3 regions of the Aeribacillus sp. FSL K6-1305 genome follow, and region 2 is predicted to be linked to each of the others. Evidence: riboswitches for the same ligand, from Rfam matches in the RefSeq annotation. Region 2 holds a riboswitch; each other region holds the start of a gene.

What was found. A riboswitch is a leader RNA that binds a small molecule or an ion and turns the genes downstream of it on or off. The one in region 2 is predicted to bind S-adenosylmethionine.
Region 1: it holds a riboswitch for S-adenosylmethionine, as region 2 does, so the genes downstream of both, NST97_RS18265 (bifunctional homocysteine S-methyltransferase/methylenetetrahydrofolate reductase) here and NST97_RS10075 (2,3-diketo-5-methylthiopentyl-1-phosphate enolase) in region 2, are expected to answer to the same signal.
Region 3: it holds a riboswitch for S-adenosylmethionine, as region 2 does, so the genes downstream of both, metK (methionine adenosyltransferase) here and NST97_RS10075 (2,3-diketo-5-methylthiopentyl-1-phosphate enolase) in region 2, are expected to answer to the same signal.

The regions. Positions count from the first base shown of each region.
Region 1 is NZ_JBBOQV010000002.1:1,733,278-1,739,013, reverse strand. Features, by position in the region: gene NST97_RS18285 (DegV family protein) at 228-1,106, shown strand; gene NST97_RS18280 (DUF3941 domain-containing protein) at 1,138-1,269, shown strand; gene NST97_RS18275 (HPr family phosphocarrier protein) at 1,612-1,890, shown strand; gene NST97_RS18270 (YajQ family cyclic di-GMP-binding protein) at 2,035-2,526, shown strand; SAM riboswitch class I at 2,628-2,749, shown strand; gene NST97_RS18265 (bifunctional homocysteine S-methyltransferase/methylenetetrahydrofolate reductase) at 2,861-4,720, shown strand; gene metH (methionine synthase) at 4,713-5,736, shown strand, end outside.
Region 2 is NZ_JBBOQV010000002.1:35,936-41,671, reverse strand. Features, by position in the region: partial or broken gene NST97_RS10090 (IS3 family transposase) at 1-293, shown strand, start outside; gene NST97_RS10085 (BREX system ATP-binding domain-containing protein) at 542-796, opposite strand; gene NST97_RS10080 (hypothetical protein) at 796-1,380, opposite strand; SAM riboswitch class I at 1,745-1,850, shown strand; gene NST97_RS10075 (2,3-diketo-5-methylthiopentyl-1-phosphate enolase) at 1,929-3,152, shown strand; gene NST97_RS10070 (2-hydroxy-3-keto-5-methylthiopentenyl-1-phosphate phosphatase) at 3,149-3,838, shown strand; gene NST97_RS10065 (methylthioribulose 1-phosphate dehydratase) at 3,835-4,482, shown strand; gene NST97_RS10060 (1,2-dihydroxy-3-keto-5-methylthiopentene dioxygenase) at 4,505-5,035, shown strand; gene mtnK (S-methyl-5-thioribose kinase) at 5,709-5,736, shown strand, end outside.
Region 3 is NZ_JBBOQV010000002.1:1,610,156-1,615,891, forward strand. Features, by position in the region: gene pckA (phosphoenolpyruvate carboxykinase (ATP)) at 37-1,626, opposite strand; SAM riboswitch class I at 1,895-2,086, shown strand; gene metK (methionine adenosyltransferase) at 2,292-3,497, shown strand; gene NST97_RS17715 (phosphatase PAP2 family protein) at 4,188-4,718, opposite strand; gene NST97_RS17720 (gamma carbonic anhydrase) at 4,891-5,418, opposite strand; gene NST97_RS17725 (alpha/beta hydrolase) at 5,487-5,736, shown strand, end outside.

The DNA.
Region 1 (5,736 bases), 1.7 Mb from region 2:
TGCATCGAGAAAAAATCGAGCAGGCATAACACCATCCAGAATGCCGATTGTACGGCACATTTTGAACAAGGAATAAATATGAAATGGACGAAACGAGCTCCTCTTGTTTCGTCCATTTTTTCTTTTTTTGTCCTTCTTTTTTAAATTTTCAGTTTGCACAAATTGTATTGTTTTCTATTTGTGATCAAGATAGACTATATGTAAATGAAAAAAAGTAGGTGTGATTAATGAATATTCACATTATCGCTGATAGTGCTTGTGATCTGCCTGTCTCTTTTTTAAACGATCAAGGCGTTTCTTTCATCCCTCTTCGTGTCCACCTTGGCGAGAAGGACTATGAGGATCAATTGACAATCAAACCGAAAGAAGTTTACGACTATATGAGAGCTGGAAACGTTGCTAAAACATCACAAGCATCACCGGAAACAATCACCAATCAATTTGAAAAGCTGGCGAAAGACAATCAGCCGGCGCTGTATATTGCCTTTTCTTCCGAATTGTCCGGTACATATCAAACTGCCGTTATGGTTCAGCAGCAATTGCTTGAAAAATATCCGAATTGGAAACTGCAAATTATCGATTCGAAATGTGCTTCACTTGGGTATGGACTTGCTGTCCGCTACACCGTTCAATTAGCAAAACAAGGACTTGATTTAGAACAAATGGCAAATGCAGTAAAAGAGTATTGCAGTCATATGGAGCACATTTTTACAGTTGATCGCCTGGAATATTTGGCTCGCGGCGGGAGAATCAGCAAAACATCTGCGTTTGTTGGCGGACTGCTTAATATCAAGCCGCTTTTGCATGTCGAAGAAGGAAAGCTGATCCCGCTGGAAAAAATCCGCGGGAAAAAGAAGCTTTACCGGAGAATTCTTGAGCTGATGGAAGAGCGTGGAGACGGATTGAGTGAACAGACAATCGCCATCAGCCATGGTGATGATGAAGAAGCAGCTCTCGAATTAAAACAATTAATTGAAGAAACGTTTCATCCAAAAGAAATTATCATCCATACGATCGGTGCTGTCATTGGTGCACACTCTGGCCCCGGCACCCTTGCTGTATTTTTTCTAAATAAACATATTCAAGAAGCTTCATGGAAATCATAAGTATATAACAGTATTGAAAGGAGCTTCCTGAATGTCCAAAACAAGCGATAATGATAAAAAAGCTGTAGACAACAATGCAAAACGACACGAAAAAAATCTATTGAAGGAAAAAAATCGAGAGCTTGGAAAACGGCAATACTCAAAGAAAACGGATCATTTATAATGCCCGCCTGTCGGGCTTTTTCTTTTTTTGAAATATCTCTAAAGGCGAGTCTTCCACCTCTTCTATCCGGACGTTCTGAAAGAAAAAGACGCTTTCTTATCTTGCAGTATGCATCTTTTCTCTAGCTTTTGTTTTCATTTTTGTCTAATAAAACATGGGCGGGGCAATAACTTTCAATTTGATTAGGCCATTCATTTCATTAAAAAACAGAGAAATCCAAAACGTTTCCATATTCGAAAGCGGAGGTCATTTTTTTATATGTAAGAGGAAATGACAAACATGTGGGAATCTATCCTTTATTAATGTAAGATATTGTAAAATAAGTATACAAGAGGTGGCACAATGAAGAAACATGAAATTTCCGTGTATCTTACAAAAGAGATGGAGCCGGAATATGTCATTTCCCTTGTCCATGAAGCGATTAAATTTAACAGCTACATTTTATTCCAAACAAAAAAGCTCCAATTAAATGCGAAAAGCGTTTTAAGCATGCTCGGTTTTTCCGCCTTTTTAGAAGGTCATGTAGTCATCAGCGCTGAAGGAGAAGATTCGCTCGAAGCAGTAAAAAACTTACAAGACTTTCTTTCCCCTAAATGTTCTAAAGCGACATCTTTAGCTTAATTGCATTTAAGCAGATATTAATTTCCTTGCCGTTGCTTTAAGTAACGGTTTTTTCATTTAATTTGCGAGGAACCCCTAAAAGAGTTGTTCAACTGAACGACATTCACTATAATGAATGTAAATAACGTTATTGGAGGTAAAAAGTTGGCTAAGGAGAATTCATTTGACATCGTCTCAAAAGTGGATATTGCCGAAGTGAACAATTCCATTCAAATGGCGAAAAAAGAAATTGTAAACAGATATGATTTCAAAGGATCTAAAAGCGATATATCCCTAGAAAAAGATGAGCTTGTGCTAATCTCTGACGATGAATATAAGCTGAATCAACTAAAAGATGTATTAGTAAGCAAAATGATTAAACGCGGTGTCGCAACCAAGAATATTCAGTACGGGAAAATCGAAAAGGCTTCAGGAGGCACTGTCAGACAAAGAGCCAAACTTGTCAACGGAATTGACAAAGAAAACGGGAAAAAGATCAATGCGCTGATCAAAAATACCGGGCTAAAAGTAAAAAGCCAAATTCAAGACGACCAAGTCCGGGTAAGCGGCAAAAGCAAGGACGATTTGCAAAAAGTGATTGCAGCTGTGAAAAGCGCCGACTTGCCGATCGACGTACAATTTATTAATTTTCGCTAGCTTTGCCCTGTTCACAAAATTGAAATTTTATATTGATTATTTTGATAAAATTCGTTAAATTAGGATTAATCCGTTGTTTTAAAATTTCATACGGTAAAGCGTTCTTATCAAGAGAAGCGGAGGGACTGGCCCGATGAACCTTCAGCAACCGGATTACCCAAAAACTTTGGGTACCAAGGTGCTAAATCCAGCGATGCGTAAATTTGCGCTCGGAAGATAAGAAGAAGGGGAAAATGTTCAAGAAAAAGTCTTCTTCTTATTAGAAGGCTTTTCTTTTTTATATAGGTGTTCGCCTCCTTGCAGGCGCCTATTTCATTTGATTGGAGGACTTTTTATGGGGCTTTTACAAGATTTACAGAATCATATATTAATTGCCGACGGAGCAATGGGGACTCTACTATACTCATTCGGAATAGACAGATGCTTTGATGAGCTAAACGTTTCAAAACCGGAAGAAATAGAACGGATTCATTCAGCCTATTTAGACGCAGGCGCAACTGTTATTCAAACAAATACATACGGCGCCAATCGCATAAAGCTTGCCAGATATGGGCTGGAAGATGATATAAAGATCATCAACCAAAAAGGGGTTGAACTTGCAAAGAGGGCGTTACAAAAAGCGGAAAACAAAGGGTATGTCATCGGAACAATCGGCGGCATCCGTTCGTTTCAAAAAAGCGCCTTCACGCTATCTGACATTGCCGAAAATTTTCGCGAGCAGCTTCATGTCCTTTTATCCGAAAACGTAGATGGCATTATTTTAGAAACCTATTACGACTTGGAAGAACTGAAAACCGTTTTGCAAATAGCTAGAAAAGAAACGGATTTGCCCATTATCACAAATGTTTCTTTGCACGAACAAGGCGTCTTTCAAAATGGAACAAGATTGGCAGACGGTTTGAAAATGCTTGAAGAACTTGGTGCAGATATTGTCGGCCTCAATTGCCGTTTAGGCCCTTATCATATGCTGCAATCTCTGGAAGAAGTGCCGCTGTTTGAACATGCCTTTTTATCCGCTTTTCCAAACGGCAGCCTGCCAAGGTATGAAAACGGAAGATTAGTTTATGAATCAGATGAACACTATTTTTATGAAGCGGCTCTTCAATTCCGAAAACAAGGTGTCCGGCTTCTCGGCGGATGCTGCGGAACCGCGCCGAAACATATTCGGGCAATGGCTGAAGCTGTATCAAACCTCCCTCCTGTCACAGAGAAAGAAGTAAAAGAACGAAATGTTCCAATTCATGCTTTACCTATGAAAGAAAGTCAAGAAACTCCTCTCCCAGATATTGCAAAAAACAGACGCTCAGTGATTGTAGAATTGGACCCGCCGAAAACGCTCGGCTTGGAAAAATTTTTAACAGGAGCAAAAGCGTTGAAAAAAGCGGGGATTGATGCAATTACGCTTGCGGATAATTCCCTTGCTACACCAAGAATCAGCAATGTTGCTTGCGCAAATATTGTGAAAAGCCGTTTCCAGCTTCGCCCGCTCGTTCATTTAACATGTCGTGACAGAAATTTAATCGGCATTCAATCCCATTTAATGGGGCTGCATACGCTTGGCCTGCACGATATTTTAGCGGTCACCGGCGACCCGTCCAAAATCGGTGATTTTCCGGGTGCAACCTCTGTCTATGATTTATCATCGTTTGATTTAATCAGCTTAATTAAGCAATTTAATGAAGGTTTGTCATACTCCGGAAAATCACTTGGTCAAAAAACAAACTTTACTGTAGCCGCCGCCTTCAATCCGAACGTAAGACATCTTGATCGCGCAGTTCAGAGACTTGAGAAAAAAATCAGCTGCGGAGCCGATTATTTTATTACGCAGCCGCTCTACTCGGAGAAGCTGATCGAAGAAGTATATGAAGCAACAAAACATCTGAATGTTCCGATATATCTCGGGATTATGCCGTTAATAAGCAGCCGCAATGCTGAATTTATTCATAACGAAGTGCCAGGCATTAAATTGTCCGATTCGATTCGCGAACAGATGCAAAAAGCAGGCAATGATAAAGAAAAGGGAAAACGAGAAGGACTTGCCATTGCAAAATCGCTTATTGACGCAGCATTTGACCTGTTTAACGGCATTTACTTAATCACTCCGTTTTTGCATTATGAGATGACAGTCGAGCTGACGGAATACATTCATAAAAAAGAAAAGGCAAAACGAGAAAGGAAGATTTCCCATGTATAACATAAAGGAACAGCTGGAGAAAAAAATTTTAATACTAGACGGAGCCATGGGAACAATGATTCAAGCTGCAGAATTATCTGCGAAAGATTTTGGCGGTGAAGAATATGAAGGATGCAACGAATATTTAAACATCACTTCCCCTGAAACGATTGTCCGTATTCATGAAGCGTACCTTGAAGCAGGCGCTGATATTATCGAGACAAATACGTTTGGCGGTACAAGCATCGTCCTCGAGGAATATAACTTGGGGCACCTTGCTTTTGAAATAAATAAAAAAGCAGCTGAGATTGCAAAGCGCGCTGCAGAAAAATATTCAACACCGGATTGGCCTCGTTTTGTGGCAGGATCAATGGGGCCAACGACTAAAACGCTCTCCGTTACAGGCGGCGTCACATTCCAACAATTGGCAGAAGCTTATCAAGTTCAAGCGGAAGGACTGTTAGTGGGGGGCGTTGATGTACTTCTCCTTGAGACAAGCCAAGATATGCTCAATGTAAAAGCAGGTTACTTAGGAATTCAACGAGCTTTTCAAAAGCTCAAGAAAGAAGTGCCGATCATTCTGTCCGGAACGATAGAACCGATGGGAACAACTCTCGCCGGTCAAGATATTGAAGCGTTTTACATTTCAGCTGAACATATGAATCCAATTGCCGTCGGCTTAAACTGTGCGACAGGTCCTGAATTCATGACCGATCACATCCGCACATTGTCTGAAATCGCCAATACCGCTGTCAGCTGTTATCCGAATGCCGGACTGCCTGATGAAGAAGGTCGCTACCATGAATCACCGGAATCTTTAGCAAAAAAAATCAGAGGGTTTGCAGAAAGAGGCTGGCTTAATATGGTCGGCGGCTGCTGCGGAACAACTCCCGAACATATTCGCGCAATAAGGGAGGCAATGGAAGGCTTAAAACCGCGAAAAATCGTCAAAAAGCAAAATCAACATACGGTATCAGGCATCGAGCCCCTTCGCTATGATGAATCAATGCGCCCGCTGTTTGTCGGTGAACGCACAA
Region 2 (5,736 bases):
TCCGGGATTGATCTTGCATTCTGATTTGGGATCCCAGTATACAAGCGAGAAATTTGTAGAATACATGGAAAAGAAGCAGTTCAAACACTCCTTCAGTAAAAAAAGGTTGCCCATACGATAACGCCTGCATTGAGTCTTTCCATGCAATTCTGAAAAAGGAAGAGATCTATAGAATCAACTATTTGAACTTTCAAGCTGCCAGAAGAGCCTTATTCGAATTTATAGAAGGCTGGTACAATCGGAAACGGATTCATAGCTGCCTGGGCTATATGACGCCACAAGAAACAGTAGACAGTATCAAAGGGCAGCGTAGTGCTCTTCACAATTTTACAAGCATCCGCTTTACATGGAGTGGGGGTGTGGTAGGCTTATTTGCCATGCGAAAGAATTCATTGCCCCTTTCACCCTTCGCATAACACCACGCCCGCAGAGGCTCCATGTCAAGCGACAAGCGATGTCAATGAGATCAAAATTAAATTTCACTTATTGGTGTCCAAAATACTGACTTAAATCCAGTTTAATTCTTTCTACAGTACTAGGACTAATAATTTAAAAGAGAATGGACATCGTTCCCCTCTTTTGCAGCGTCTAATACGAATATAAATTCACGTAAAAATGTCCTTGGAAGTACAGTGATTTCCTGTTCAAAGGCAACAGTAAATGATTCAACATATTGCTTAATAAATGTATCATCAATAACTGTCTCTGGTATCCATTTGTGTACCATACCGTGGATTTCCCTAACTTTATATGAAACTTCTATTAATTGTTCAGTTGAGAAACGGTTTAATTTCATCAATGGGGTTGAAAGTACACCACTAACCCTTCCATTTTTTGTGAAGATAAAGGTTTAATTCTAAAATATAAAACATCATGTTCTTTAATTGATCGATCCTCGTTTTTAATTAAATCATCCGTTCCAGTAAATAACATATAACATCCTTTCCTTACATACGATTCACTTATTCCTAGCAATTTAGCTAATTTGTAATTCGAGAAATCAGGATTCAACTCAATTGCTTGTCTAAGTTTTTCTAAGTTCTTATCCGTTTTATTGCGCTGTTCTTTTAAATACTCCTCACGGCTTTTTACGCCCATTTCCCGGCGTTTTTGTTTCCTTCTCCGCTTTTCATTCGCATCTATAATCGTGCTTAAATGGCGTTGTTCGTCCTCTGTTATATCTAACCATTCAATTAATTTTTTATTGCTGATATTATATCCAGCGCCAGGATACCCTTTTTCTCTGGCTATTCGGTTTGCTTCTTCGTTATTCCGTGCATAATAGGCCTTTTCAGCGCTTCTGGTGGATCTTCTTAAAGGCTCATTAAACTGTAAATTAAACGTTAGCGTTTGTTTTAAGGCTTCTTCTGGATCATTCAAAAAGCAACATAACCAATAACGGTACAAGAAACAAATTGTCTCACGATAACCAGTAACGTTATAATTGCGTAATTCAACCAGTTTTTCTAAGTCTAGTAATCTAGCATGATGCGATCGGAAGACGTTAAAAAGATGTTGTACCTTCTTTTTTCGTCCTCTTTTTTTAGGCTTTCCTGTTTTGGCTCAACCTCAAGTTCCGGTAAATACCTCAAATTGTAAACTGCACCATTAAATAATTGTAGCATGCCATCAGAAAAATGTAAGCGAATTTGAATCGAATATGATGTAAAAAAGTGTTGACAGAGGGGAAGGATAGTGGTATAATCCAAGTAAACGAATAAGAATTATAAAGTTAATAATAAAACTCTTATCAAGAGCAGGTGGAGGGATGAGCCCAATGAAGCCCGGCAACCGACTCATATGATGAGCACGGTGCTAATTCTCCCAACAGAGATGTTGAAAGATAAGAAGTTGTTTTGACAAAAAACCTCTTCTTATTGAAGAGGTTTTATTTATATAAAAAAATCTGAATGAAGAGGATTGAAAAAATGGGTCACGTAACAGCAGTATACCAAATCATTGCGAAACGAGAAGATTTAGAAAAAAAAGCAGAAGACATTGCTCTTGGATTAACGGTAGGTTCGTGGACTGACCTTCCTCTTTTAGTGCAAGAGCAGTTAAAAAAGCATAAAGGACAAGTGGTTGAGATAAAAGAAACAGGCGAGGATCCATCCTCCGGCAAAACGATTGCACAGCTTCACATTCGCTTTCCGGGAGAAAACTTTTCTAAAGACATTCCTGCCATCTTAACGACAACTTTTGGAAAATTATCACTAGATGGAGAAATAAAATTACTAGATTTGCAGTTTGACGATGAGATCTTTCGGTATTTTCCAGGTCCTCGATTTGGAATTCAGGGGTTACGAGAAAAACTTGGCGTTTACGACAGACCGTTAGTGATGAGCATCTTTAAAGGTGTAATTGGACGTGATATGGATTACCTTCTTGCCCAATTGCGGGAGCAGGCTCTCGGGGGCGTCGACTTAGTAAAGGATGATGAAATACTTTTTGAAAATTCGCTCACATCATTTGAAACAAGAATAAAGGAAGGCAAAAAAGTTCTTGATAACGTGTATCAAGAAAAGGGACACCGAACTTTGTATGCGGTCAATTTGACGGGAAAAACATTTGAATTGAAAGATAAGGCAAGAAAAGCAAAAGAATTAGGTGCCGATATTTTGCTATTTAATGTTTTTACATATGGACTCGATGTGCTGCAAGCATTAAGGGAAGATGATGAAATCGCCCTCCCAATTATGGCTCATCCGGCGTTTAGCGGATCGTTTACTTCATCCGAAAAATATGGGCTCTCTCATTCCTTATTGCTTGGAAAATTGATAAGAATTGCTGGAGCAGATTTTTCGTTGTTCCCTTCACCATATGGCAGCGTTGCATTGGAGCGTGACAAAGTTTTAAAAGTGAAAGAAGAATTGGTGAAGGAATCAGTTTTAAAACCAGTTTTTCCTGTTCCATCTGCTGGCATTCACCCGGGTCTTGTTCCCATTTTAATTCATGATTTTGGAAAAGATTGTGTCATTAATGCAGGAGGCGGTGTTCACGGTCACCCGCAAGGTGCTCAGGGTGGAGGAAAAGCTTTCCGTCAGGCAGTTGACGCTGTTTCCCGGGGTGTTCCCCTTAATGAAGCAGCTGAAGACATAGAATTACAAGAAGCAATTCGGCTCTGGGGATGGAAGGAGGCACCGTCCAATTGAAGCCAGTAATATTTTGTGATTTTGATGGAACGGTGACAAAAAAAGATAACATCGTTAGCATCATGAAGCGTTTCGCTCCAAAAGAGTGGGAGCAATTGAAGGATGGCGTCCTTTCCCAGTCGATTAGTATTCAGGAAGGAGTCGGCAAGATGTTTGCACTTCTTCCATCTTCTTTAAAGGGTGACATCATTCACTATATTTTAGAAACTGCAGAAATAAGGGAAGGATTTCGCGACTTTGTTCATTATGCGAAAAACATGAACATTCCTTTATACATTGTCAGCGGCGGAATCGATTTTTTTATTAAACCGCTGTTGCAGCCTTTTGATTCTATTACCGCACTGTTTTGCAATAAAGCGGATTTTAGCGGAGAAACGATCACCATTCATTGGCCTTATACGTGTGATGAAAAATGTCCCAACCAAAATTGTGGGTGCTGCAAACCGACAATTATTCGGCAAATTGCAAATGCTGACACTCATTCCATCATCATCGGGGATTCCGTCACAGATTTAGAAGCCGCGAAGATTGCAGATACAGTTATTGCACGTGATTATTTATCAAAAAAATGTCAAGAATTTTCTATTCCTTATCAATCTTTCGAAACATTTTACGACTGTATTGACATTTTAGAGAAGACAATAAACAAAACAAATTTCATAGAAGAAAAAGGTGGCGCAAAATGAGTGTCGTTTTAACTCGTGTTCATGAGCTTGCGGAGATTAAAGAGGAGCTTGCTGCGAGGGATTGGTTTATGGGGACAAGCGGCAATTTAGCCATAAAAGTTCAAGATTCCCCGCTTCAGTTTCTTGTGACCGCAAGCGGCAAAGATAAACGAAAAAAAACGAAGGAAGATTTTTTGCTTGTTGATGGAGAAGGAAATCCTGTAGGCGCAACACAGCTGAAGCCTTCGGCAGAAACGCTATTGCATTGCGAAATATATAAAAGAAGCAAAGCCGGCTGCAGCCTGCATGTACATACGGTTGCAAATAATGTCATCTCTGAACTTTATGGTGACGCTGGGAAAATTGTATTTCAAGGACAAGAACTGATAAAAGCGTTTGACCGCTGGGAGGAAGATGCAGAATTACAGATTCCGATTATTTATAATTATGCCCATATTCCTACATTAGCAAGCACTTTGGGCGATTTCGTGAAGGAGGATAAAGGGGCAGTTCTTATTCGCAACCACGGAATTACTGTATGGGGAAAAGATGGCTTTGAAGCAAAGAAAATTTTAGAAGCTTGTGAATTTTTATTTCAGTATCAGCTTGCTCTTATTCAAGCAAAAGCCGGTCTCCTTGCGAGTACAGGAGCTTTAAATAATTAAACATTTTAAGGAGGTATTTTACATGACAACGATTAAAATTCAAGGAACAAACGAAGTTATCAGCAATCAAGAGGAAGTGATTTCATTTTTAAATCAACAAGGTGTTATTTACGAGCAATGGGATATTGCCAAATTACCAGAGCATTTAAAAGAGAAATATCTTTTAAATGATGAGGAAAAACAAACGATTTTACAATCTTTTGAAAATGAAATTAAAGATATTTCAGCAAGACGCGGCTACAAAGCTTGGGATGTCATTTCTTTAGCAGATCATACGCCAAACCTTGAAGAGCTGCTGAAAAATTTTCAGCGTGAACATCATCATACAGATGATGAAGTGCGCTTTATTGTAAGCGGCCATGGAATTTTTGTTATTCAAGGACAGGACGGAAAATTTTTTGAAGTGCATCTTAATCCGGGAGACCTTATTTCTGTTCCAGAGGGCAGACGCCACTATTTCACATTAGCTGATGACCGAAAAGTTGTTGCGATCCGCATCTTTGTGACAGAAGAAGGCTGGGTGCCAGTTTACGAAAAAGAAGAAGTAAATTAAGTTTACAAAAAATTTATGAAAAAGCGGCTTTAAACATTCACAGCTGCAAGCTTAACATCATCTTTTTCATATAACTGGCTGCTCTTCGGATACACAATTCATCCAGCTCAGTGAACAATGTTCCTGAATGCAAAGAAACTATGAAAATACCACAGCGGCTGCTGACCCGGTTTTAATAGGTTTACACATTTTTGCGAAGAAGCTTGCAGCTAAAAGAGCACCACAAAAATAGGCTTGTCTTATGTTACAAGAGGATATAGTTTCACTTGAAAACCAAGTAAACACAGATAATTTATCAAGTATTATGGCGGGATGGGGAAAATCAAGAATAAATGATGCAGATTTATATTTTTAGGAAGGGGCTGTCTTAGAAAGACAAAATCCACTGAAAACGAAACATCATAAGCATTGATATATCAACGTTTCTAAAACATTAAAGGGGCGTCTATAAGCCGGAAAATCGACTTATTAGACAGCCCCCTCTATTTAATGGATGCGGCGGCTGCTTTGGATCTAGAAATCCGAATCCATTTGGAGCATTTGCCGAAATCAGCTTTTACAAGCAGGTGACGAAGTGGTCTTGTAATAATGTCGTCCCCATATTGTGAATGGATATTATGAAAGACTCTTTTTTCACTTTATGACAAACAAAGATAGAGGAGGGAATTTTTTTTTGAAGGATTTTACAACATATTTTACGA
Region 3 (5,736 bases), 1.6 Mb from region 2:
CAGTTCAAAGCCGGTAGCCGAAAGTAAGTAATTTTTTTATATGATTGGACCGCCAAGTTCTTCAATTTCCTTCGGAACGTTCGAGAATTTTTTGAAGTTCTCTTTGAATGCTTTTGCTAATTCATACGCTTTTTGTTCATAAGCGTTTTTATCACTCCATGTTTTAATAGGCTGTAAAACTTCATCAGGCACTCCTGGAACATGAGCAGGAATCGCCAGCCCGAAAATAGGGTCTTTTACAGTTTCCACCTCATCGAGTTCGCCTTCCAATGCTGCCTGAACCATGGCTCTTGTATAAGCAAGTTTAATTCGTTTTCCTACTCCGTATTCTCCGCCGGTCCACCCTGTATTGACTAAAAATACTTTCACATCGTGTTCTTCGATTTTTCTTCCGAGCATTTCAGAGTATCTTGTAGCTGGAAGCGGAAGAAATGGTGCGCCAAAGCATGTGGAGAACGTTGTTTTAGGGGAAGTAATACCCCTTTCCGTTCCAGCAAGCTTGCTCGTATAACCGCTTAAGAAATGATACATAGCCTGTTCTTTCGTTAATTTGCTTATTGGCGGCAGAACACCGAACGCATCAGCTGTTAAAAAAATAATAGTGTTAGGGTGACCCGCAATGCTCGGTTTAGCAATATTGTCAATCGCTTCAATTGGATAAGCCGCACGGGTGTTTTCTGTTAATAAGGAGTTGTCATAATCAGGAATTCGTGTCGATTCATCAACCACAACGTTTTCCAAAACGGAACCGAATCGAATAGCGTTATAAATTTGAGGTTCTTTTTCTTCAGACAAGCCGATGCATTTTGCATAACAGCCGCCTTCAATATTAAAAATACCAGATGAAGACCAGCCGTGTTCATCATCACCAATTAATCGGCGTTTTGGATCGGCGGAAAGTGTTGTTTTGCCTGTTCCCGATAAACCGAAAAAGAGCGCGACATCGCCTTCTTGACCGACATTGGCGGAGCAGTGCATTGAAAATATATCTCTTTCTGGAAGCAGGAAGTTCATGACGGAAAAGATAGACTTTTTCATCTCGCCTGCATATTCAGTTCCGCCGATCAGGATTATTCTCTTTTCAAAAGAAATAATGATAAATGCTTCTGAGTTCGTTCCATCCACAGCTGGATCTGCTTTAAAGGAAGGAGCGGAAACAATTGTAAACGGATTTTTATGCTCCTTTAAATCGTCTTGGCTTTTCGGACGGATAAACAGTTGGCGAGCAAATAAATTTTGCCACGCCAATTCATTGACCACTTGAATTGGAAGACGATATTTTTTGTCAGCTCCGGCAAATCCGTTAAAAACATAAATTTCATCTCTATTTTTTAAATATTGTATGACTTTTAAGTACAGTTTTTCAAAAACTTCTGATGAAATTGGCTTGTTGACGGGTCCCCAATCAATTAAATGCTTGACAGAATCTTCTTCAACGATGAATTTATCTTCTGGTGACCGGCCGGTATATTTGCCTGTTGTAACCGAAACTGCACCTGTATTTGTTAAAAAACCTTCTTTCCTAGCTAAAACTTTTTCTACAAGCCGTGCGACTGGTAAATTATGATATGCATTTGGTCCGCTGATCAACGAAGCTAATTCATTTGATACATCTACAATATTCATATACATACCATCCTTTTTTTGCATATTTGAAATGGTTTTATAGAAATAGTATAACACATTCGCAAAAATAATCCATCCTATTTATCGATTTCTGAAAATAATGTTTTTACTATATATTTTGCCTTCATTTTTGGGCATCATACGAATCATGATTGATCAGCTGATACTGAAATAATGGATATCAGATGATTTGGAAAATTACAGAGAAGCTTTATTTATTGTTGACAAGTACTTTTTTGCTCCTGTATGATATACATTTGAACGGATACTCTTATCCCGAGTTGGCGGAGGGACAGGCCCTATGAAGCCCAGCAACCGGCTCGTTGAAAGAAGACAGTAGAATATGGCTTTCAAAATCCCGGTATTCTATGGACATACAACATGATGCGAAAGAATTCCATATTCATAGACGAGCAATGGTGCTAACCTGATGCAAGGTTATATCCTTGAACGATAAGAGTGAAAGGCAATGATGTTTATAACAACCTTTCCTCTGGCAGGGAAGGTTTTTTCTATGTATAAGAGAAATCTCGTTTAGCCAAGTTTTTCTTATCGTACGCAATTTTGATATGTTTACAATAGTGGCGAGGGAATGAGTTCCGTGTCAATGTCAAGGAGTGTAGCACTCCATAAACATCATTTTAAGTTTGAGGAGGATGCAGTAAATGACAAAAAAGCGCCGTCTGTTTACATCTGAATCCGTAACGGAAGGGCATCCGGACAAAATTTGCGACCAAATTTCAGATGCGATTTTAGATGCCATTTTAGAAAAAGATCCGAACGCACGTGTAGCTTGCGAAACATCTGTCACAACCGGACTTGTATTAGTCAGTGGAGAAATTACGACAAGCACGTATGTGGATATACCAAAAATTGTGCGAGAAACGGTCAAAGAGATCGGCTATACGAGAGCTAAATACGGTTTTGATGCTGAAACTTGTGCTGTTTTAACATCAATTGATGAGCAATCACCCGATATTGCTGCAGGGGTGGATAAAGCTTTAGAAGCGCGAGAAGGACAAATGACTGATGAAGAAATTGAAGCGATTGGCGCTGGAGATCAAGGGTTAATGTTCGGTTTTGCATGCAATGAAACGAAGGAATTAATGCCTCTCCCGATTTCCATTGCCCATAAGCTTTCACGCCGGCTTACAGAAGTTAGAAAAAGCGAAGAAATTCCTTATTTGCGTCCGGACGGAAAGACGCAAGTTACGGTAGAATATGATGAAAATGAACAGCCGGTTAGAATTGACACAATTGTCATATCGACTCAACACCATCCGGAGGCAACTTTAGAACAAATTAAGCAGGATATTAAAGAAAAAGTAATTGATCCGGTTGTTCCAAAAGAACTGATCGATGAAGAAACAAAATATTTCATCAACCCTACCGGACGTTTCGTTATTGGCGGACCACAAGGAGATGCAGGATTAACGGGACGAAAAATCATTGTCGATACTTACGGAGGCTATGCGCGCCATGGCGGAGGAGCTTTCTCAGGAAAAGATCCGACGAAGGTAGACCGATCTGCAGCTTATGCGGCTCGTTATGTAGCGAAAAATATTGTCGCAGCCGGACTTGCAGACAAATGCGAGGTTCAGCTGGCCTATGCAATTGGTGTAGCGAAACCTGTCTCTATTTCTGTTGATACGTTCGGTACTGGCAAAGTAAGCGAAGATGTTTTAGTTGAATTAATTCGCAATAACTTTGATTTGCGCCCAGCTGGCATTATAAAAATGCTTGACTTGCGCCGCCCGATTTACAAACAGACAGCTGCTTACGGTCATTTCGGACGCAACGATCTAGATTTGCCATGGGAACGCACAGATAAAGCGGAAGCTTTGCGCGAACAGGCTCATCAATATTTGTAAAATAAAAAAGGTGTCCAATGCGATGCATGCATTAGACACCTTTTTGCTTGTGCGCCCGGCATGGGTGTAATCTATAGGGTGAAAGTCCCGAGCTGCGAAGGCAGAAGTAGCAGTTAGCTTAACGCAAGGGTGTCCGTGGTGACGCGGAATCTGAAGGAAGCGAGCGGCAAACTTTGGGTCTCTCGGAACACGAACTTCATATGAGGCTAGGTATCACTGGGTGAGTTTGCAAGACAAAACAAAGCCCTTTCTGCCGAAGGTGATACAGAGTAAATGAAGCAGATGGATGGAAGGAAAGATTACACTCTTACCCGGGGAGGTCTGGCTGGCACGCCAAGTAACCTTGGTAACCTATCTAGTGATAGATAGCTGAACAGTCAGAAGTCAGCAGAGGTCATAGTATTAGTTGGTCTAGAACAACTAAGAAGGACCGAACAATTAAGAGAGAATAGCCCTTGGCATTCAGTGAGTCATGATGAACACAGAAAACGTAGTACCTCACTTGAGGGAGGAAGCGGTGAATCCCGTGGGAGATCTCTTGGAGGGTGGAGTGACCACTGGCATAAAGAGAACAGCTATTCACGGAAGTTATAAAGACTTGCGTCAATTATCTTAATTGAACCGCCGTATACGGAACCGTACGTACGGTGGTGTGAGAGGACGGGAGTTAATCGCTCCCTCCTACTCGATTTATGGTCCGAATGCGACAAAACAGATGGTGCCTGCTGAAGCTCCTAGAACTATTCCCGCCAGCACATCTGAAGGGTAGTGTAGGCCAAGAAAAATTCTTGATAGTGCCACACTGAATGCGAGAGGAAGCAAAATCCATGTTAAGGCTGGAAAAAAGAGCAAAAATGGTGTTGCCACTGAAAATACAGCTGTCGTATGTCCAGAAGGAAATGAATGGTCAGTTAACGGATTTTCTAACACTTTTGTTTCAAATAATGTAAGATAAGGCCGTCTGCGTGGATAAATTCTTTTCACAATGAAAACCGGAATATGACTGAAAAAAAGAGCAGCTGAACTTGCCAAGGCAACAGTTTTTACAGGTTCATTAAAAAATAACATCAGCATTAAACATGTTGCAATTGAAAAAACAGCCCCTCCTAAATGAGTAATATACCGAAAATAAACATTCAGTCCTTTTCGTTCAAAATGCGAATTAATCAGTTTGAACAACTTGCACTCAAATTGGTAAAGCTGATTCAGCAGTCTGCCCATGTTAAAGTTCCTCTTTTCAAAAAGCAAAAATTCTTATAAAAAATTTTCTCTCATATTTATGTAAACTTCAACAAATCTAATAAAAATTTTACAAAATTTTAAAAATGCATGAAGCTGCCCGGTAAAGAATGACATTTGAAAGAGAAAGTTTTAAAATGTTTTTATAAGCAATTTATATGCTGTTCATACGAGCAATATTTTTATAATATTGAGCTTTTTCGATATACTCGCGACGGATGCGCTCCATATCTTGAAGATCTTCTTCTGTTAATTCTCTAATCACTTTGGCGGGTCTTCCGAATGCTAAAGTTTTCTCAGGTATCTTTTTGCCTGGCGGGACAAGACTGCCTGCACCGACAAAAGCGCCTTTTCCGATTTCTGCTCCATCCAGAATAATCGAACCCATTCCAATTAGAGCTCCTTTCCGCACAATCGCACTGTGGAGCAGAACTTGATGGCCGACGGTTACATCATCTTCAATAATTAACGGTTTATTTGGGCTCTGGTGCAGACAGCATTGGTCTTGAATATTGACCCGATTTCCAATAATAGTTGGGGCGACGTCACCGCGGATAACCGTCTGAAACCAAATGCTTGATTCATCTCCTATTTGAACATCGCCGGTGATTGTGACAAAATCAGCTATATAAGCCGAATCGCTAATTATAGGTTTTTTGTCTTTATATGGATAAATAACCATGGGAACCATCCTTTTCTTTTTTTCATATTATAACAAATTTTCCGTCATGTTCGGAAAGGAGTTAATTTATGTGGAAATGGGTAAGTTCTAGTCCTAAAGCTGCGATTGTCATCATTCATGGAGCTTTAGAACATCATGGACGTTACAAATGGCTGATAAAAAAGTGGCAAACAAACGGGTACCATGTTGTCATGGGGGATTTGCCAGGACAAGGAAATTCATCCTCCAGACGGGGACATGTCCAATCGTTTGATGAATATATTGATGAAGTTGACCGTTGGATCAGGGAGGCTCAATCTTTCCAATTGCCGCTTTTTT